DNA from 3 places in the Streptomyces sp. NPDC051183 genome. Region 2 is predicted to be linked to each of the others. Evidence: predicted binding sites of a transcription regulator. Region 2 holds the regulator's gene; each other region holds the start of a gene.
What was found. The regulator HrcA, encoded in region 2, represses chaperone genes, less so after heat shock. The targets are predictions, from matches to a motif close to TTNGCACTCNGNNNNNCNGAGTGCNAA.

Region 1: a site for HrcA is predicted at 2,328-2,354, ahead of groES (co-chaperone GroES). Genes of this name have one in related genera too.
Region 3: a site for HrcA is predicted at 4,226-4,252, ahead of groL (chaperonin GroEL). Genes of this name have one in related genera too.

What each region holds. Positions count from the first base shown of each region.
Region 1 covers NZ_JBFBBA010000011.1:156,782-163,655, forward strand. The annotation lists gene AB0M99_RS12785 (HAMP domain-containing sensor histidine kinase) at 1-1,053, opposite strand, end outside; gene AB0M99_RS12790 (response regulator transcription factor) at 1,046-1,753, opposite strand; gene AB0M99_RS12795 (hypothetical protein) at 1,764-2,240, opposite strand; gene groES (co-chaperone GroES) at 2,498-2,806, shown strand; gene groL (chaperonin GroEL) at 2,916-4,544, shown strand; gene AB0M99_RS12810 (ester cyclase) at 4,612-5,301, opposite strand; gene AB0M99_RS12815 (SDR family oxidoreductase) at 5,389-6,162, opposite strand; gene AB0M99_RS12820 (MOSC domain-containing protein) at 6,227-6,874, opposite strand, start outside.
Region 2 covers NZ_JBFBBA010000033.1:6,388-13,261, forward strand. The annotation lists gene AB0M99_RS26470 (DUF3097 domain-containing protein) at 1-537, opposite strand, end outside; gene AB0M99_RS26475 (MBL fold metallo-hydrolase) at 566-1,297, opposite strand; gene hrcA (heat-inducible transcriptional repressor HrcA) at 1,445-2,461, shown strand; gene dnaJ (molecular chaperone DnaJ) at 2,462-3,598, shown strand; gene AB0M99_RS26490 (nitronate monooxygenase) at 3,765-4,856, shown strand; gene AB0M99_RS26495 (16S rRNA (uracil(1498)-N(3))-methyltransferase) at 4,853-5,596, shown strand; gene AB0M99_RS26500 (histidine triad nucleotide-binding protein) at 5,723-6,082, shown strand; gene AB0M99_RS26505 (ribonuclease Z) at 6,086-6,874, shown strand, end outside.
Region 3 covers NZ_JBFBBA010000037.1:23,743-30,616, forward strand. The annotation lists gene AB0M99_RS28235 (trehalose-6-phosphate synthase) at 1-503, opposite strand, end outside; gene AB0M99_RS28240 (glucosyl-3-phosphoglycerate synthase) at 567-1,517, opposite strand; SAM riboswitch class I at 1,716-1,872, shown strand; gene thrC (threonine synthase) at 1,866-3,164, shown strand; gene AB0M99_RS28250 (MoaD/ThiS family protein) at 3,201-3,476, shown strand; gene AB0M99_RS28255 (cold-shock protein) at 3,886-4,092, shown strand; gene groL (chaperonin GroEL) at 4,419-6,041, shown strand; gene AB0M99_RS28265 (Uma2 family endonuclease) at 6,141-6,722, opposite strand; gene AB0M99_RS28270 (hypothetical protein) at 6,782-6,874, opposite strand, start outside.

The sequences.
Region 1 (6,874 bases), on a different contig from region 2:
GTCCCCGGCCGCCGGTACGGGCGCCCGCGCGTCCAGCCGTAGCCGGGCCCGGGGGTTCGGGCGCCGCGCCGCGTCCTCGGCGGCGAGCAGCGCGAGGTCCACCGGCTCGGTGCGCGGCGCCGGCCCGCCGTCGAGCCGGGCCAGCAGGAGCAGGTCGGCGGCGATGCGCTGGAGCCGCTCGGTGTCGGCCAGTGCGGCGGCCACCGACTCCCGGTCGGGGCGGTCCATGGCCAGCGCCACTTCCAGCCGGGACCGGACGGCCGCGAGGGGGTTGCGCAGCTCGTGCGAGGCGTCGGCGGTGAACTGCCGCTGCCGGGCGTCGCTGCGCTCCAGCCGGTCGAGCGTGTTGTTGACCGTCCGGGCCAGCTGCGCGATCTCGTCGGCGCCGCCCGGGTCCGGGACCCGCCGGTCGAGCTCGCTCGCGGTGACGGCCGCCAGCTCGGTTCGGATCGCGGTGACGGGGCGCAGCGCGTGCCCGGCCACCCACCAGGCCAGGCCCGCCGCGAAGGCGATCAGCGGGGGTGAGCCGGCGAGCAGCCCGACGGCGGCCGCGCTGGTCGCGTCGTCGACGTCGCCGAGCACGGTCATCGCGTACACGAGGTGCGGGTCGTGCGCCCCCGGCGGACCGGGGGCCTGGACCACGACGACCACGCGCCGTTCCGCGCCGGGGCGCTCGGGCGGCAGGACCGTCGACCGGGAGTCCGTCCCGGCGCCGGGGCGCAGCCCGCCGAAGTCGGGGGAGTCCTTGCCGGTGCCGGTGCCGGTGCCGGTGCCGGCCGGGTCCGCCGTGCTGTTGACGGTGCGCCCCTGCGCGTCCCGTACGAGGACCAGGTCCACCCCGCCCTCGGGCACGGGCAGCCGGCCGCCCGGCTGGAGGGTGCGGGCGTCGAGCTGGGCGGCGACCTTGCGGGCGGCGAGCTCGGTGCGGCCGGTGGTGTTCTCCAGGAGGTTGGCGCGCAGCAGGGTGTACAGCCACAGCCCTCCGGTGGCGAGTACGGCGGCCATCGCGAGGGCGGCGGCAGCGGCGGCGCGGGCACGGACGGTCCTAACCACCGTCGGGCGCCATCCGGTAGCCGGTGCCGTGGACGGTGAGGATCGAGCGGCGGCCGAAGGGGGCGTCGATCTTCTTGCGGAGCGAGGACACGTAGACCTCGACGATGTTCGGGTCGATGCCGTGCGGGGTGTCCCAGACGACGTCGAGGATGTCCTGCTTGGCGACGGCCCGGCCGGGCTGCTCCATCAGGCAGGCGAGTACGCCGAGCTCGCGGGCGGTCAGCTCGATGTCCTGCGCGCCGCGGCGGCAGCGGCGGCCCTGGGGGTCGAGGACGAGGTCGCCGGCCTGGAGGGTGGTGGCGCGTTCGGGGGCGCCGGCGCGGCGGGCGAGTGCGCGGATCCGGGCGGCGAGGACGACGAAGGAGAACGGCTTGGTGAGGTAGTCGTCGGCGCCGGAGTCCAGGCCCTCGGCCTCGTCGTACTCGCCGTCCTTGGCGGTCAGCATCAGGACGGGGGTGCGGTTGCCGTGGGCTCGCATCCGGGTGCAGATCTCGTACCCGGTGAGCCCGGGGAGCATCAGGTCGAGGAGGACGACGTCGTACGGTCCGCCCGCGGCTCCGGGGGAGGCGCCGCCGGTGAGAGCGAGTTCGAGGCCGCGGTGGCCGTCGTGGGCGACCTCGACCCAGTGGCCGTCGGCGGCCAGGCCGCGCCGCAGGGACTCGGCGAGGCCGACTTCGTCTTCGACCACCAGGATGCGCATCGCTCAAGCGTCACATATCGGACGTGACTGCTGCGTGCGGGGCCCCGCGTCCCGCACGCCGACGGCCGAGGAGCTCGCGGCCGGCCGCGGTCAGGGCCCATGCGGGGAAGGCGAGGGCCACCAGGCCCAGGCCCATGGGGGCCAGCGAGGTGATGACGCCCGGGCGCACGGCCTTGTCGGCCGACGGGCCGCTGACCCGGGAGACGACCGGTCCGGTCGGCGGGGTCTCGAACCAGCCCTCCGCCCTGATCCGGCTGATCGTGAAGGATCCGTCGGACGCGGTGAAGGACCCCGTGCACGCCGCCTCCAGGTCCTCGGCCGAGACCTTCTCCCAGGTGCACCGCTCCGCGCGGAAGGTGCCGTCCACCCCCGTCAGCTGGGTCGCGAGCCTGGGTACGGCCAACGAGAACGCGTAGATCCCGCACGCGAGTCCGACGGCGACCGGGATGGCGTGCACCCGTCGGAGGCCGGAGTTCGTCCTGGTCATGGCGCGGACAGTAGCGGGTCGGAGTCGCTCGCGCGTGCGGATTCCAGGGGCCGGGCGGCCACCTCCGCGCAACGCCCACGGCAGTGATTGGCACTCCGCTTGACCGAGTGCTAATCACCGGAATAGTCTCGCACCTGGCACTCGCCCCCGGTGAGTGCCAACACAGCGACAGGCAGGTCCGGCACCCGCGACGACGGATCGACCTGGTCGCCACCTCAGACAGTTAACCCCGGATCTCCGAAGGGGGAGGTCGGATCGTGACGACCGCCAGCTCCAAGGTTGCCATCAAGCCGCTCGAGGACCGCATCGTGGTCCAGCCGCTCGACGCCGAGCAGACCACGGCCTCCGGCCTGGTCATCCCGGACACCGCGAAGGAGAAGCCCCAGGAGGGCGTCGTCCTCGCGGTCGGTCCGGGTCGCTTCGAGGACGGCCAGCGTCTCCCGCTGGACGTCAACGTCGGCGACATCGTGCTGTACAGCAAGTACGGCGGCACCGAAGTGAAGTACAGCGGCGAGGAGTACCTCGTCCTCTCGGCTCGCGACGTGCTCGCGATCGTCGAGAAGTAATTCACCAAAGCACTGCTTTGAGCTGCGCCCCTGGTCACCCCGCTGATTGCCGGGCGGCGAGGGGCGCAGTTCGTTAAACCCGAGTTATCGAGAGGGCTGAACCGCTTCCATGCCGAAGATTCTGAAGTTCGACGAGGACGCCCGTCGTGCCCTTGAGCGCGGCGTCAACAAGCTTGCCGACACGGTCAAGGTGACGATCGGCCCCAAGGGCCGCAACGTCGTCATCGACAAGAAGTTCGGCGCCCCCACCATCACCAACGACGGTGTCACCATCGCCCGCGAGGTCGAGCTGGACGACCCGTACGAGAACCTGGGCGCGCAGCTCGTGAAGGAGGTGGCGACCAAGACCAACGACATCGCGGGTGACGGCACCACCACCGCCACCGTGCTGGCCCAGGCGCTGGTCCGCGAGGGTCTGCGCAACGTCGCCGCCGGCGCTTCCCCGGCCGCCCTGAAGAAGGGCATCGACGCCGCGGTCAAGGCCGTGTCCGAGGAGCTCCTCGCGACCGCCCGCCCGATCGAGGACAAGTCCGACATCGCCGCCGTGGCCGCGCTCTCCGCGCAGGACCAGCAGGTCGGCGAGCTCATCGCCGAGGCGATGGACAAGGTCGGCAAGGACGGTGTCATCACCGTCGAGGAGTCCAACACCTTCGGCCTGGAGCTGGAGTTCACCGAGGGCATGGCCTTCGACAAGGGCTACCTCTCGCCGTACATGGTCTCCGACCAGGAGCGCATGGAGGCCGTCCTCGACGACCCGTACATCCTGATCAACCAGGGCAAGATCTCCTCGATCCAGGACCTCCTGCCGCTGCTGGAGAAGGTCATCCAGGCCGGCGGCTCCCGCCCGCTGCTGATCATCGCCGAGGACGTCGAGGGCGAGGCGCTCTCCACCCTCGTCGTCAACAAGATCCGCGGCACGTTCAACGCCGTGGCCGTCAAGGCCCCCGGCTTCGGCGACCGCCGCAAGGCGATGCTCCAGGACATGGCCACCCTCACCGGTGCCACCGTCATCGCCGAGGAGGTCGGCCTCAAGCTCGACCAGGCCGGTCTGGACGTACTGGGTTCCGCCCGCCGCGTCACGATCTCCAAGGACGACACGACCATCGTCGACGGTGGCGGCAGCCACGAGGAAGTCCTCGGTCGCGTCAACCAGATCAAGGCCGAGATCGAGTCCACGGACTCGGACTGGGACCGCGAGAAGCTGCAGGAGCGCCTGGCGAAGCTCGCCGGCGGCGTCTGCGTCATCAAGGTCGGCGCCGCCACCGAGGTGGAGCTCAAGGAGAAGAAGCACCGCCTCGAGGACGCCATCTCGGCGACCCGCGCCGCGGTCGAGGAGGGCATCGTCTCCGGCGGTGGCTCCGCGCTCGTCCACGCCGTGAAGGTCCTTGAGGGCAACCTCGGCCTGGCCGGCGACGAGGCCACCGGTGTCGCGGTCGTGCGCCGCGCCGCCGTCGAGCCGCTGCGCTGGATCGCCGAGAACGCCGGCCTCGAGGGCTACGTCATCACCTCGAAGGTCGCCGAGCTCGACAAGGGCCAGGGCTTCAACGCCGCGTCCGGCGAGTACGGCGACCTGGTGAAGGCCGGCGTCATCGACCCGGTCAAGGTCACCCGCTCCGCGCTGGAGAACGCCGCTTCCATCGCCTCCCTGCTGCTCACGACCGAGACCCTGGTCGTCGAGAAGCCGGCCGAGGAAGAGGCCGACGCGGGCCACGGCCACGGTCACGGCCACAGCCACTGATCGCGCCACGCATGGGGAAGGCCCCGTTCCGCAGCTGCGGAACGGGGCCTTCCCGTATGTGCGGGGCCTACATCACGCCCAGTTGGCGCATCAGGGCCATGGCGTCGTAGTGCCACCAGCCTTCCTTGATCATGCCGTCCTGACATCGGAAGACCGTCGTGCCGGTCATCGTGCAGGTCTTGCCGGTCGGTGCGACGCCCATGAACTCGCCCTTGTGCTTGCCGGTCCAGGTCCACAGGGTGGTGACGTAGTCGTCCTGTGCCATCTGGGCGTCCTTCGTGAAGCTGAAGTCGAAGGCGCTCCGCCATCCCTCCACGTCCTCGCGGATTCCGGCGGGCCCGATCTTGTCCTCGGGGTTGCTGATGTCGTGGTCGCGGTAGTCCGTCGCGAAGACCTCGGGGATGACGGACATGTCTCCCTTCATCGCGATCTCGTCGTACATCCGGTTCACCAGCATCGTGTTGAGGTGCTCGTCCCGGACGACGTCCAGGTTGGTGAAGCTGGGCATCCCGTCACAGAGGGCCACCATCTCCTGGAACATCTTGTCCGTCTCCGGGAGATGAGAGTTCCTCATGGCCTCTTCGTACGAGGGGAATTCGACCACGTCCACGTAGTGGTTCTCGTTCTCGCGGTCCTTGCCCACGATGCTGTGGGTGACGGTGCGCTTGCCCTGGCTCTGCGAGACGTACCGGTCGAGCAGCTGGTTGAGGTCGTCCTGCCGACTGGTCTTGTAATCGATTATCTGTACGAATGTCATGGCGTCTCCCGGGCTGGATGGACGTGTCCACTAAAGACGTGTCCATTTTAGGGAGATTTCGCCCATTTGGCGGATCGGGTGGCCCGGCTACTGCGGCCCGTACTTGCGGCCCGTACGCGAGGACACCCCGCCCAGCAGCCCGCGCGGCGTCAGCTTCACCACGCCCATCAGCGCCTTGTACCGGGGGTCCGGAACCGACACCGTCTTGCCGCGCGCCAGGTCGGCCAGTGCCGACGCCACCAGTTTGTCGGCGTCCAGCCACATCCAGCCGGGGATGTTGTCCGTGCCCATGCCCGCCCGCTGGTGGAACTCGGTGCGCACGAAGCCCGGGCACAGCGCCATCAGCCGCACCCCGGAGCCGCCCAGGTCCTTGGCCGCGCCCTGCGTGAACTGCACGACCCAGGCCTTGCTCGCCCCGTACGTACCGCGCGGTACGAAGGCCGCCACCGACGCCACGTTGATGACGCCGCCGCGCCCGCGCGAGCGCATGGACTCCGTGGCCGCCGAGGTCAGCCTCAGCACGGCCTCGATGTGCACCTTCAGCATGGTCAGCTCGTCGGCCATGGAGACTTCCAGGTACCGGCCCTTGTTCCCGAAGCCCGCATTGTTGACCAGCAGGTCCACCGGGTGCTTGCGGTCGCCGAGGCGTGCCTCGACCGCCGCGATGCCCTCGTCGGAGGAGAGGTCGGCGGGCAGTACCTCGGCCTCGATCCCGTGCCGGTCGTGCAGTTCGGTGGCCTGCTCGGCCAGCCGCTCGGTGTCCCGGGCCACCAGTACGAGGTTGTGGCCCTGGGCGGCGAGCCGCCGGGCGAAGGCGGCGCCGATGCCCGCCGTGGATCCCGTAATCAACGCAGTCGTCATGTGCGCAACCTAGCCGCCCGGGTGGCGGGCCGGTGCGGTGTCCCGCCACCGGCGCCGCCCGCGGCTACTTCCCGCCGTGCGAACCGTACTTCTCCACGTACGCCCGTACGGTCTCGTGCGCCTTCGGCTCCATCGCCGCGCCCGCCGCCAGTGTGCGCGGGAGCAGCGCGCGCTCGGTGGTGAAGGCCCGGAACCAGAACTCCACCGTCACCTCGTGCTCCGGACGGTGGATCACCTCGATGGTGTCGCCGGGCGAGACCGAACCCTCTTCGATCACCCGCAGGTACGCGCCCGGGCGGGCGGCCTGCGTGTACCGCTTGACCCAGGACTTCTCGTCGACCGCGCCCTGGAAGGTCCGGCAGGGGATGCGGGCCGAGGCCACTTCGAGGACCAGGTCCGGGCCGATGCGCCAGCGCTCGCCGAGCAGTGCGCCGTTCACGTCGAGGCCGGAGGTGGTGAGGTTCTCCCCGAAGATCCCGCCGGGCAGCTCGCGGTCGAGTTCGCGCTCCCACCAGTCCAGGTCCTCCCGGGCGTACGCGTACACGGCCTGGTGCTCGCCGCCGTGGTGGCGCAGGTCGCAGATGTCGTCGCCCTCGACCCCGCTCCCCCCGACGCCCTTGGGGCCCGGGGCGAAGACGCGGACCGGGCCGGGCGCGGGCCGCTTGCCGATGCCGGTCAGTCCGCTCGCTGCGTCGGTGTAGTCGACGGGGGT
Region 2 (6,874 bases):
CACCGAGGCCGCGATGCGCGATTCCTTCGAGCCGGGCACCAGGTGGTCCACCAGGATGCCCAGCCGGGCGTCCGCGGCCGGGGCGAAGTCGGCCACGATGGCCGGGAGGTCGTCGATGCCCTCCAGGTACTCCACCACCACGCCCTCGATCCGCAGGTCGTCGCCCCAGACCCGCTCCACCAGCTCGGCGTCGTGGCGGCCCTCGACGTAGATCCGGCCCGCCCGCGCCACCGTGGCCCGCGCCCCCGGGACGGCGATCGACCCCGAGGCCGTACGGGCCGGGGCGGCCGGCCCCCGCGGCGGGCGGGTCAGCGTCACCACCGCGCCGTCCAGCAGGAAGCCCCGCGGCTCCAGCGGGAACACCCGCCGCTTGCCGAAGCGGTCCTCCAGGGTCACCGTGCCGGCCTCGCACGCCACCACCGCGCCGCAGAAGTCCGTACCCGCCACCTCGACCACCAGGTCGGGCTCGGCCGCCACCTCGGGCACGGCCTTCGGGCGCTTCCACTGCGGGGTCAGGTCGGGGGAGTACTCGCGCATCCGGCCGAGGGTAGGAGAGGCGGCGCGCTCACGCCTCCGACACGCCGAACCGCTGTGCCAGTGTGTCGCGTTGCGCACGGACAAAAGCCGCGGTGACCACCGCTCCGTGACCCGGCACGTACAGCGCGTCGTCCCCGCCCAGCGACAGCAGCCGGTCCAGGGCCGCGGGCCACTGCCCGGGCACCGCGTCGGGGCCCGCCGACGGCTCGCCCGACTCCTCGACCAGGTCCCCGCAGAACACCACCTCGCGGGAGCCCGGAACGAACACCGCGAGATCGTGCCGGGTGTGGCCGGGCCCCACGTTCGCGAGCAGCACCTGCACCCCGCCGAGGTCCAGCGTCCACTCGCCCGAGACCAGGTGCCCCGGCGCCACCAGCAGGTCAGCGGCCCCGGCGGCCAGGTCCGGCGCCAGCCCGTGCCGCACCGCGTCCGCCCGCAGCTCGTCCCGGCCGCGGCCGCTCGACAGCAGGGCGTCCAAGCCGACCGGCCCGTAGAACTCGGCCCCCGCGAAGGCGGCCCCGCCCATCACGTGGTCGAAATGTCCGTGGGTGAATGCGATATGGGTCACGCGCCGACCGGCCAGCAGCTCCGCCTCGGCCCGCACCTGCGAGCCCTCCCGCACGGACGATCCGGGGTCGATCAGGAGTACCGACTCGTCCCCCACCACCAGCCCCACCGTGCAGTCCCACACCGGGAGGCGCCGCCGCCCGGCCCGCCCGGTCAGCCGTTCCCAGCCCGCCTCTTCCCAATGCACGTCCATGCCGCGACGCTACCGTGACGGGCCACCCTTGCCAGGGCCTGACCACCCGGCCGTACACTGAGCGGGGGATCTCTGGCACTCGAACGCCCAGAGTGCCAACGACCGAGCTTCACACGGCAACGGACCACAGCTGGAGGTGTGCGCGCGATGCTCAGCGAACGCAGACTCGAAGTGCTGCGCGCCATCGTCCAGGACTACGTCGGGACGGAGGAGCCGGTCGGCTCCAAAGCGCTCACCGAGCGCCACCGGCTCGGCGTGTCGCCCGCGACCGTGCGCAACGACATGGCCGTGCTGGAAGAAGAGGGCTACATCGCCCAGCCCCACACCAGCGCCGGCCGGATCCCCACCGACAAGGGCTACCGGCTCTTCGTCGACAAGCTGGCGGGGGTCAAGCCCCTGTCGTCGCCCGAGCGCCGCGCCATCCAGAACTTCCTCGACGGCGCCGTCGACCTCGACGACGTGGTCGGCCGCACCGTACGGCTGCTCGCGCAGCTGACCCGGCAGGCCGCCGTCGTCCAGTACCCGAGCCTGACCCGCTCCACGGTCCGGCACGTCGAGCTGCTCTCGCTCGCACCCGCGCGCCTGATGCTCGTGCTGATCACGGACACCGGCCGGGTCGAGCAGCGGCTGGTCGACTGCCAGACCCCCTTCGGCGAGCAGTCGCTCGCAGATCTGCGGGCGCGGCTCAACAGCCGGGTCGTCGGCCGGCGGTTCACGGACGTGCCGCCGCTCGTGCAGGACCTCCCGGAGTCCTTCGAGGCGGAGGACCGGGCGACGGTCAAGGCCGTCCTCGCCACCCTCCTCGAAACGCTCGTGGAGGAAGCCGAAGAACGGCTGATGATCGGCGGAACCGCCAATCTCACCCGCTTCGGACACGATTTTCCCCTGACGATCAGGCCGGTGCTCGAAGCGCTGGAGGAGCAGGTCGTGCTCCTCAAGCTGCTGGGCGAGGCCAACGAGTCGGGAATGGCCGTACGGATCGGGCATGAGAATGCCTATGAGGGACTGAACTCCACGTCGGTCGTCTCGGTCGGCTACGGTTCGGGCGGCGAAGCAGTCGCCAAACTCGGCGTGGTCGGACCGACCCGCATGGACTACCCCGGAACGATGGGAGCGGTACGCGCAGTGGCACGTTACGTCGGACAGATCCTGGCGGAGTCGTAAGTGGCCACGGACTACTACGCCGTACTCGGCGTGCGCCGCGACGCATCGCAGGACGAGATCAAGAAGGCCTTCCGGCGCCTCGCGCGTGAACTCCACCCGGATGTGAATCCGGACCCGAAGACGCAGGAGCGCTTCAAGGAGATCAACGCGGCGTACGAGGTGCTCTCGGACCCGCAGAAGAAGCAGGTCTACGACCTCGGCGGCGACCCGCTGTCCTCCTCGGGCGGCGGCGGCGCGGGCGGCTTCGGCGCGGGTGGCTTCGGCAACTTCTCCGACATCATGGACGCCTTCTTCGGCCAGGCCTCGCAGCGCGGACCGCGTTCGCGCACCCGCCGCGGCCAGGACGCCATGATCCGCCTCGACCTGGAACTGGACGAGGCGGCCTTCGGCACCACCAAGGACATCCAGGTCGACACGGCCGTCGTCTGCACCACCTGCTCCGGCGAGGGTGCCGCCCCCGGCACCTCGGCGCAGACGTGTGACATGTGCCGCGGCCGCGGTGAGGTCTCGCAGGTCACCCGGTCCTTCCTGGGCCAGGTCATGACCTCGCGCCCCTGCCCCCAGTGCCAGGGCTTCGGCACCGTGGTCCCGACCCCGTGCCCCGAGTGCGCGGGCGACGGCCGGGTCCGCTCCCGCCGCAGCCTGACCGTCAAGATCCCCGCGGGCGTCGAGAACGGCACCCGCATCCAGCTCGCGGGCGAGGGCGAGGTCGGCCCCGGCGGCGGCCCCGCCGGAGACCTCTACGTCGAGATCCACGAGCTGCCGCACCCGACCTTCCAGCGGCGCGGGGACGACCTGCACTGCACCGTCACCATCCCCATGACGGCCGCGGCCCTGGGCACCAAGTGCCCGCTGGAGACGCTGGACGGCATGGAGGAGATCGACATCCGGCCCGGGACCCAGTCCGGGCAGGCGATCCCGCTGCACGGGCGCGGCGTCACGCACCTGCGCGGCGGCGGCCGGGGCGACCTGATCGTCCACGTCGAGGTCACCACCCCCGGCAAGCTGGACCCCCAGCAGGAGGACCTGCTGCGCCAGCTCGCGAAGCTGCGCGGCGAGGAGCGGCCGACGGGTCAGTTCGCGCCGGGCCAGCAGGGTCTGTTCAGCCGTCTGAAGGACGCGTTCAACGGCCGCTGACCGGCCCGCGAGAACACGTACGAGCCCGGTCCGGGGATGCCCCGGACCGGGCTTCGTGCTTCCTCCGGGTCTCCCTCGGGCTTCCCTCAAGGCCGGAGGTAAGCGGACTATGCCAGGCGAATGCCGTGATTCGGTCCCGTGAGCGGGACATGGCACGATGCAGACCATGTCCTCCGCACCGAACGGTCTCTCCCCGTACCCGATCGTGCAGGCTCCCATGGCAGGCGGCGCCTCCTGCCCTCCGCTCGCCGCCGCCGTGTGCGAGGCGGGCGGGCTGGGCTTCCTCGCCGGCGGCTACAAGACCGCCGACGGCATGTACCAGGAGATCAAACAGCTGCGCGCGCTCACCCGGCGCCCGTTCGGCGTCAACCTCTTCATGCCGCAGACCGGTTACGTCGACCCGGCCGCCGTGGAGGCGTACCGCGGGCAACTCGCCGGAGAGGCCAGCTGGTACTCGATCTCCCTCGCCGAGGAGGAGATCCTCGGCACCAGCGACGACGGATACGACGCCAAGCTCGCCATCCTCGTCGAGGACCCCGTCCCGGTGGTCTCGTTCACCTTCGGCTGCCCCCCGCCCACGGCCTTCGACTGCCTGCGCAAGGTCGGTACGTACACGGTCGTCACCGTGACCTCGGTCGAGGAGGCCCGCGCCGCGCAGGCGGCCGGAGCCGACGCGCTCTGCGTCCAGGGCGCCGAAGCCGGCGGCCACCAGGGGACCCACCGCGACGATCCGCAGGCCGACGGCACGGCGAGCGTCGGCCTGCTCGCGCTGGTGGCCCAGGTACGGGAAGCCGTGGGCCTCCCGCTCATCGCCGCGGGCGGACTGATGCGCGGCTCGCAGATCGCCGCGCTGCTCGCGGCGGGCGCCGAGGCGGCGCAGCTCGGCACCGCGTTCCTGGCGTGCCCGGAGTCCGGTGCGGACCCGCTGCACAAGAAGGCGCTGACCGACCCGCTGTTCGTCCGTACCGAGCTGACCCGGGCCTTCTCCGGACGGCCGGCCCGCGGGCTCGTGAACCGGTTCATGCGCGAGCACGGGCCCTACGCCCCGGCCGCGTACCCGCAGATCCACCACCTGACCTCGCCGCTGCGCAAGGCAGCAGCGGCGGCAGGGGACCCGCAGGGCATGGCCCTGTGGGCGGGACAGGGCCACCGGCTGGCGCGGGCGCTGCCCGCGGGGGAGCTGGTGGAGGTCCTGGCGGCGGAAGTCGCGCAGGCCCAGAGTGCGTTGAAGGCAAGGCAGATGAGGAGTGCGTCATGACCGCCCCCGTGTTCGTGGTCGAAGAGGTCCCGGGGGGACCGGAGTTCGTCCTGGACGGTCCCGAGGGCCGGCACGCGGTGTCCGTGAAGCGGCTGAACCCCGGTGAGGAGGTGGTCCTCGCGGACGGCCGCGGCCGGTGGGCCGAGGCCGTGGTGAAGTCGGCGGAGGGCAAGGACCGGCTGGTCGTGTCGGTGTCCGGGGTCTTCGAGGAGGCGGAGCCGACCGTCCGGATCACCGTCGTCCAGGCCCTTCCCAAGGGGGACCGCGGGGAGGTCGCCGTCGAGACGATGACCGAGACCGGCGTGGACGCGATCGTCCCCTGGCAGGCCTCGCGCTGCATCACCCAGTGGCGCGGCGACCGGGGCGCCAAGTCCCTGGCCAAGTGGCGGGCCACGGCCCGGGAGGCGGGCAAGCAGTCCCGCCGGGTGCGCTTCCCGGAGGTGGCGGAGGCGCTGTCCACGAAGCAGGTGGCGGCGCTGCTCGCGGAGGCCGACCTGGCGGTGGTGCTGCACGAGGACCGCGACGCCCCCTCGGGCGCCCTGGCCACGGCGGAACTGCCCGCCACGGGCTCCATCGTGCTGGTCGTGGGCCCCGAGGGCGGGGTCTCCCCGGACGAGCTCGCGGCCTTCGCGGCGGCCGGGGCGCATCCGTACCGCCTGGGCCGCTCGGTCCTGCGCACCTCCACGGCCGGCACGGCGGCGGCGGCGGTCCTGCTGGCGCGGACGGGGCGCTGGTCCTGACGGGAGGCCGGTCCGGGCGGGCGACCGGTCTGATGGGCGGCCGGTCCTGACGGGTTGCCGGATACGATGCCCGGGCTGATCAACGTCACGCCAACGTCCACGCCAACGTCATCGGAAGGCTCAGCCATGGCCGGGGAACCGCAGTCCGACTGCCTGTTCTGCAAGATCGTCACAGGGGACATCCCGGCGACCGTCGTCCGGGAGACCGAGACGACCGTCGCCTTCCGGGACATCAACCCACAGGCGCCGTCCCACGTGCTCGTCATCCCGAAGGTGCACTACCGCGACGCGGCCACCCTCGCCGCCGCCGAGCCGGCCATCGCCGCGGACCTGCTGCGCGAGGCCGGGCAGGTCGCCGCCGACGAGAAGGTCGACGACCACGGCTACCGGGTCGTGTTCAACACCGGCGCCGGCGCCGGCCAGACCGTCTTCCACGCCCACGCGCACGTCCTCGGCGGCCGCGGCCTCCAGTGGCCCCCCGGATAAGCCGTGTCCGTACGCGAGTTCGTGGTGCTGGGCACCGCCAGCCAGGTGCCCACCCGCCACCGCAACCACAACGGCTACCTGCTGCGCTGGGACGGCGAGGGCATCCTCTTCGACCCCGGCGAGGGCACCCAGCGCCAGATGCTCAGGGCCGGGGTGGCCGCGCACGACATCAACCGGATCTGCGTCACCCACTTCCACGGTGACCACAGCCTCGGCCTCGCCGGGGTGATCCAGCGCATCAACCTCGACCGGGTCCCGCACCCGGTCACCGCGCACTACCCGGCTTCCGGGCAGCGGTTCTTCGACCGGCTGCGGTACGCCACGGCCTACCGCGAGACGGTGGAACTGGCCGAGGCGCCGGTGGCCGAGGGCGGGGTGCTGGCGCGCGGGGACTCGTACGTCCTGGAGGCCCGCAGGCTCTCCCACCCGGTGGAGTCCTTCGGCTACCGGATCACCGAGCCCGACGGGCGCAGGATACTGCCGGAGCTGCTCGCGCGGCACGGCATCAAGGGGCCGGACGTGGGCCGGATCCAGCGCGAGGGGCGCCTGGACGGGGTCACGCTGGAGGACGTCAGCGAGCCGAAGCCGGGGCAGCGGTTCGCCTTCGTCATGGACACCCGGCTCTGCGCGGGCGTGGACGAGCTCGCGGAGGGCTGCGACATGCTGGTGATCGAGTCGACGTTCCTCGACGCGGATGTCCGGCTGGCGACGGACCACGGGCACCTCACGGCGGGCCAGGCGGCCGGGGTCGCGCGCGAGGCGGGTGTCCGGCACCTCGTGCTGACGCACTTC
Region 3 (6,874 bases), on a different contig from region 2:
GTGAAGTGCCCGATCCGCAGGTCCGGCCGCAGCTCGCGCAGCGCACCCGGCACCAGCGCCAGGTGGTAGTCCTGCACCAGGACGCGGGCCCCCTGCGCCGCCTCCTGCGCGAGAGCCTCGGCGAAGGCCCGGTTGTACCGCACGTACGACGCCCACCGCCGCCGGAACTCCGCGTCGAAGACCGGCTCGCGCGGGACGTCGTACAGGTGGTGGTGGGTGAACCACAGCACCGAGTTCGCGATGCCGTTGTACGCGTCGTCGTACACCTCGGGATCGATGTCCAGCATCCGGACCCCTGGCTCGGCGACGCCCCTGCGCACCGCCTCCCGGTCCGCGTCCGACAGCGCGGCGCAGATCCACAGCGCCTGCGGCTGCTCGGCCAGGGCCGCCGAGAGACCGGAGACGAGTCCGCCCCCGCCGCGCCGGGCGCTGAGCGTGCCGTCGGCGGCCAGGGCGTACGAGAGCGGGCCGCGGTTGGCGGCGACGAGTACCTGAGAAGCCATGCGGCGAACCTAGCCCGGCCCGTGCCCGCTCAAACGTCAGTTCCTCCCGGGCGTTTTCCCCGGTTACGCCACACGACGGCGCGCGTACTCCTCGATGTCGCGCATCGGCGGCCGCTCCTCGGTGTCCACCGCGTACGTGTGCGGGACGAAGCCGTCCGGGCCCCGATCGAACTGGGTCAGCTCCGGCCGTACGAGGTGCCCGCGCGAGAGCCGCAGCTGGGCCGTGCGGTAGATCGCCGCGGCCATCCGGCCCAGCGCCTGGCCGTCCTGGTGGCGGTGCAGGCGTACCCCCACGTCCACCTGGGCCAGCGCGTCGAGCCCGACCGTGTGCAGCGCGTCCACCAGCAGGCCCAGCTCGACCCCGTACCCCACGGGGAAGGGCAGCCGCTCCAGCAGGGAGCGGCGTACGGCGTACTCACCGCCCAGGGGCTGTACGAAACCGGCGAGTCTCGGCCAGTGGAGGTTGAGCAGCGGGCGCGCCACCAGCTCGGTGACCCGCCCGCCCTGGCCGGGGGCGTCGCCGAGCGGACGGTCGTACATCGCCTTGACGAACTGCACGTCCGGATCGGTCAGCAGCGGGCCCACGATCCCGGACACGAAGGCGGCGGAGAAGTCGCGCAGGTCGGCGTCGACGAAGCACACGATGTCGCCGGTGGTGACCAGCAGCGAGCGCCACAGCACCTCGCCCTTGCCGTGCAGGGCCGGGATCCGCGGCAGGATCTCGTCGCGGTGCACCACCCGGGCGCCGGCCTTCGCCGCGACCTCCGCGGTGCCGTCGGTGGAGCCCGAGTCGATCACGACCAGCTCGTCCACCAGGGGGACGGGCAGTCCCTCGATCAGATCGCGCCGGATCACCTCGACGATATCGCCGACCGTCGCTTCCTCGTCGAGCGCGGGCAGCACCACGCTGACCGTGGTCCCCGCTGCCCGCTTGGCGGAAAGCAGCTGGTCGAGCGGTCGGTCGGCGGCGGACCAGGAGCGGTCTGCCAGCCAGCGCTCCACCTCTTCCAGCACCTTCTGCACTCCCTGGTTCATCATCGGGTTCATTACTGGTTTGGACCGAAATGTGATCCATCTCGCGGTTCGGACGGCTGTCTCAACCGCCCGGGCCTTCGGTTACAGTCTTGAACAACGCGAAGGTCCACCGCATGCCGGGGGTCCCCGCGTACAAACGCACCGGCGCGCCATAGAGCGCGTGTGCCGGTGCCATACCGCTCATCCAGAGGGGCAGAGGGACACGGCCCGTTGAAGCCCCGGCAACCCTCCAGTCGGTTCTCGCGATGCGTTTTTGCGCACTCCCGCGAGGTCCCCGGCTAGGGAAGGTGCCAATTCCGTCTCATGGCGAAGTGCGCCATGGGGAAGATGAGGAGAAAGGGCCTCGCCATCATGGCTGCACAGACTGCTCCCACCTCTGTCGATCTCGGACCTGCCACCGGCCTTTCCTGCCGCGAGTGCGGAACCCGCTTCGAGCTCGGTCCGATCTTCGCCTGCGCCGAGTGTTTCGGACCGCTGGAAGTCGCCTACGACCTCCCCCTCGGTGACCCCGAGGCGCTGCGCGCGGCGATCGAGGCCGGACCCCAGAACATCTGGCGCTACGCGCCGCTGCTGCCCGTCCCCGCGGACGTGGCCTCCAAGCCGAGCCTGAACCCCGGCTTCACCAAGCTCGTGGACGCGGCCAACCTGGCCAAGGAGCTCGGCGTCACCGGCAAGCTCTACGTCAAGGACGACTCCGGCAACCCGACGCACTCCTTCAAGGACCGCGTCGTGGCCATCGCCGTCGAGGCCGCCCGCGCCTTCGGCTTCACCACGCTCTCCTGCTCCTCCACCGGCAACCTGGCCGGCGCCGTCGGCGCCGCGGCCGCCCGGGCCGGCTTCCGCTCGTGCGTGTTCATCCCGCACGACCTGGAGCAGGGCAAGGTCGTCATGGCCGGTGTGTACGGCGGCGACCTGGTCGGCATCGAGGGCAACTACGACGACGTCAACCGCTTCTGCTCGGAGCTCATCGGCGACCCGCTGGGCGAGGGCTGGGGCTTCGTCAACGTCAACCTCCGCCCGTACTACGGCGAGGGCTCCAAGACCCTGGCGTACGAGATCTGCGAGCAGCTCGGCTGGCAGCTGCCCGACCAGATCGTGATCCCGATCGCGTCCGGCTCGCAGCTGACGAAGATCGACAAGGGTCTGCAGGAGCTGATCAAGCTCGGCCTGGTCGAGGACAAGCCGTACAAGATCTTCGGCGCCCAGGCCGAGGGCTGCTCCCCGGTGTCCACCGCCTTCAAGGCCGGTCACGAGGTGGTCCGCCCGCAGAAGCCGAACACCATCGCCAAGTCGCTGGCCATCGGCAACCCGGCGGACGGCCCGTACGTCCTGGACATCGCCCGCCGCACCGGCGGCTACGTCGAGGACGTCAACGACGAGCAGGTCGTCGAGGCCATCAAGATCCTGGCGCAGACCGAGGGCATCTTCGCCGAGACCGCGGGCGGCGTGACCGTCGGCGTGACGAAGAAGCTCATCGAGAACGGGCAGCTCGACCCGGCGCTGACCACCGTGGTCCTGAACACCGGCGACGGCCTCAAGACCCTGGAGGCGGTGGCCGCGGACAGCGGGCAGACCGCCACCATCCGCCCGAGCCTGGACGCGTTCCGCGCCGCCGGCCTGGTCTGATCCTCTCTCCCTGCACACCGGAAAGGCAGAAGCGCCATGAGCGTCAACGTCCGCATCCCCACCATCCTGCGCACCTACACCGGCGGCAAGGCCGAGGTCCCCGCCGAGGGCGCGACCCTCGCCGAGGTCATCGAGTCCCTGGAGAAGAGCCACCCGGGCATCGCCGCGCGCGTCCTGGACGACCAGGGCAAGCTGCGCCGCTTCGTGAACGTCTACGTCAACGACGACGACGTGCGTTTCGAGGGCGGACTGCAGACGGTGACGCCGGAAGGCGCCGGCATCTCGATCATTCCGGCCGTCGCGGGCGGCTGATCCCGGCCGGCCGGCGTCCGGCTGGCACGTAAAATCTAGAATTGCCCCCTCCGCTAATAAGCGGAGGGGGCAATTCTGCTTGGTTGGGCGCGGTAGGGTTGGGGAAGTCCCCTCCGCTGTTCTTGCCCGCCGCATATGAGCGGGTCGCATGAGGGTTGACATTGAGTCAACATGCAAGTGCCGTATGGGCTGTTTGCGGTGCTATGCCGGGTCCGAGTTGCCCTGGAAGATGCCAGCTTTTCACTCTATTTCAATCTTTCCCCGTGTCCAGAATTCTCGTCGGATTGACCTGTTGCAGACAGCAGCGGTGCGGATACATTCAGCCCCGGTCGAGGCGTTCCGGCGCAAGTTCTGACCCGGGACCGCGAAGTGCGGTCCTGCGCAAGGGCCAGTAATAGGGGAGTTAGGCATGGCTCAGGGCACCGTCAAGTGGTTCAACGCGGAGAAGGGCTACGGCTTCATCGCGGTCGACGGTGGTGCGGATGTGTTCGTCCACTACAGCGCCATCCAGATGGACGGGTACCGCACCCTTGAAGAGGGTCAGCGGGTCGAGTTCGAGATCTCGCAGGGCCAGAAGGGTCCGCAGGCGGACATGGTCAAGCTCGCACTCGGCTAGTCCCGGCGCGATCGACCGCCCACGCGTACGCACGAGGGGCCCACATCCTGGACACGGGATGTGGGCCCCTCGTACGTCGTCCCCCGGCGGCCCGTGTCCCGCCCGCCTCCCGGCCGGGCGTTGCACGAAGCCGCTTGCACTCGGGGGGGTCGAGTGCTAATCATTGGCGTTAGCACTCTCCTGGTGAGAGTGCTACTAAGACGAGGACCGGGTCGGTGAGGCCCGCAGGGTCCGGCGGGAAGGAACCGCCGGGCACGCAGGCCGTCCGTCGCGGGCGCGGGCGCGGTCCGGGAGCAATCCACCGCTGTCCGGGAGGACCACTTCAGATGGCCAAGATCATTGCGTTCGACGAGGAGGCCCGGCGCGGTCTCGAGCGAGGCATGAACCAGCTCGCCGACGCCGTCAAGGTCACCCTTGGCCCCAAGGGTCGCAACGTCGTCCTTGAGAAGAAGTGGGGCGCCCCCACGATCACCAACGATGGTGTCTCCATCGCCAAGGAGATCGAGCTCGAGGACCCGTACGAGAAGATCGGCGCCGAGCTGGTCAAGGAAGTCGCCAAGAAGACGGACGACGTCGCCGGCGACGGTACGACCACCGCCACCGTCCTCGCCCAGGCGCTCGTCCGCGAGGGCCTGCGCAACGTGGCCGCCGGTGCGAACCCGATGGCCCTCAAGCGCGGCATCGAGAAGGCCGTCGAGGCCGTCTCCGGCGCCCTGCTGGAGCAGGCGAAGGATGTCGAGACCAAGGAGCAGATCGCTTCCACGGCCTCCATCTCCGCCGCCGACACCCAGATCGGCGAGCTCATCGCCGAGGCCATGGACAAGGTCGGCAAGGAAGGCGTCATCACCGTCGAGGAGTCGCAGACCTTCGGTCTGGAGCTCGAGCTCACCGAGGGCATGCGCTTCGACAAGGGCTACATCTCGGCGTACTTCGCCACCGACATGGAGCGCATGGAGTCGTCCCTCGACGACCCGTACATCCTGATCGTCAACTCGAAGATCGGCTCGGTCAAGGACCTGCTGCCGCTCCTCGAGAAGGTCATGCAGTCCGGCAAGCCGCTGCTGATCATCGCCGAGGACGTCGAGGGCGAGGCCCTGTCGACCCTGGTCGTCAACAAGATCCGCGGCACCTTCAAGTCCGTCGCCGTCAAGGCCCCGGGCTTCGGCGACCGCCGCAAGGCCATGCTCGGCGACATCGCCATCCTCACCGGTGGCACGGTCATCTCCGAGGAGGTCGGCCTCAAGCTGGAGAACGCGGGCCTGGACCTGCTCGGCCGCGCCCGCAAGGTCGTCATCACCAAGGACGAGACCACCATCGTCGACGGTGCCGGTGACAGCGACCAGGTCGCCGGTCGCGTGAACCAGATCCGCGCCGAGATCGAGAACTCCGACTCGGACTACGACCGCGAGAAGCTCCAGGAGCGCCTCGCGAAGCTGGCCGGCGGCGTGGCCGTCATCAAGGCCGGCGCCGCGACCGAGGTCGAGCTCAAGGAGCGCAAGCACCGCATCGAGGACGCCGTTCGCAACGCGAAGGCGGCCGTCGAGGAGGGCATCGTCGCCGGTGGCGGCGTGGCCCTGCTCCAGGCCTCCGCGGTCTTCGAGAAGCTCGAGCTCACGGGCGACGAGGCGACCGGCGCCAACGCCGTGCGCCTGGCCCTGGAGGCCCCGCTCAAGCAGATCGCCGTCAACGGTGGTCTCGAGGGTGGCGTCGTCGTCGAGAAGGTGCGCAACCTCCCGATCGGCCACGGCCTCAACGCCGCGTCCGGCGAGTACGTCGACATGATCGCCGAGGGCATCATCGACCCGGCGAAGGTCACCCGCTCCGCGCTGCAGAACGCGGCGTCGATCGCGGCCCTCTTCCTCACCACCGAGGCCGTCATCGCCGACAAGCCCGAGAAGGCCGGCGCCGGCGCGCCGGGCGGCATGCCGGGCGGTGACATGGACTTCTGATCGGCCCGGGCTCCGGCCCGCCGTTGATCGGCTGTTCTCGAACGAGGGCGGCACCCCTTCCCGGCGGAGGGGGTGCCGCCCTCGGGCGTTTCCGGGGGCTCAGTTCGCGTAGTCCTTGAGCTTCTCGGTGTCCAGCGTGATCCCCACGGGGGAGGGCAGGATGACCCTCTTCCCGTAGGCGTATGACTCGGAATGCCGGTACGTCCCGCCCTCGGGGTCGCTGTGGACGCTGAGCATGTCCGTGTCCCGGTCGACGAGGAGGTACACCGGGATGCCCGCCTGGGCGTACGCGGTGCACTTCTCGCGCCGGTCGCGCTGGTCGGTATCGGGGTCGAAGGACGTGACCTCCACGACCATCAGCGTCCCGGCCGGATCCGCCCACTCGCCTTCCTGCGCGGCGTAGTGGTCGTACGGCGCGAGCGCCCCGTCGGCGCGGGCTCGTCCGGTGCGGTAGCTCTCCACTTTCAGCCCCTGCTCGGGGTAGAGGGCGAGCTCAGGACGCTGCTGCATGCACTGGCGCAGCAGCCACATGACGATGGCGCCGTGGCGCTGATCGGGCAACGGCTTGACTCCGAGCTTTCCGTTGATGAATTCGAGCGTGACCGTCTCGGGTGCGCGGCGGGCCAGCGTCTCGAAGTCCGTCAGGGACATCTGGGCGTGCGCGGCGGTGCTGGGGGTCATGGCGTCGCCTCCTCGACACCATGGTGCCCCGGTTCGGCCTCGGCTGAGCGGCGGACTGGTCATCGGCGATTCCCTTCGCGGATGCGGGTCGGGTGGGCGCGGACCTCGGCCGGGGTGAGGGCCGGGGTGAACACCGGCTTGCGGGGGGCTTC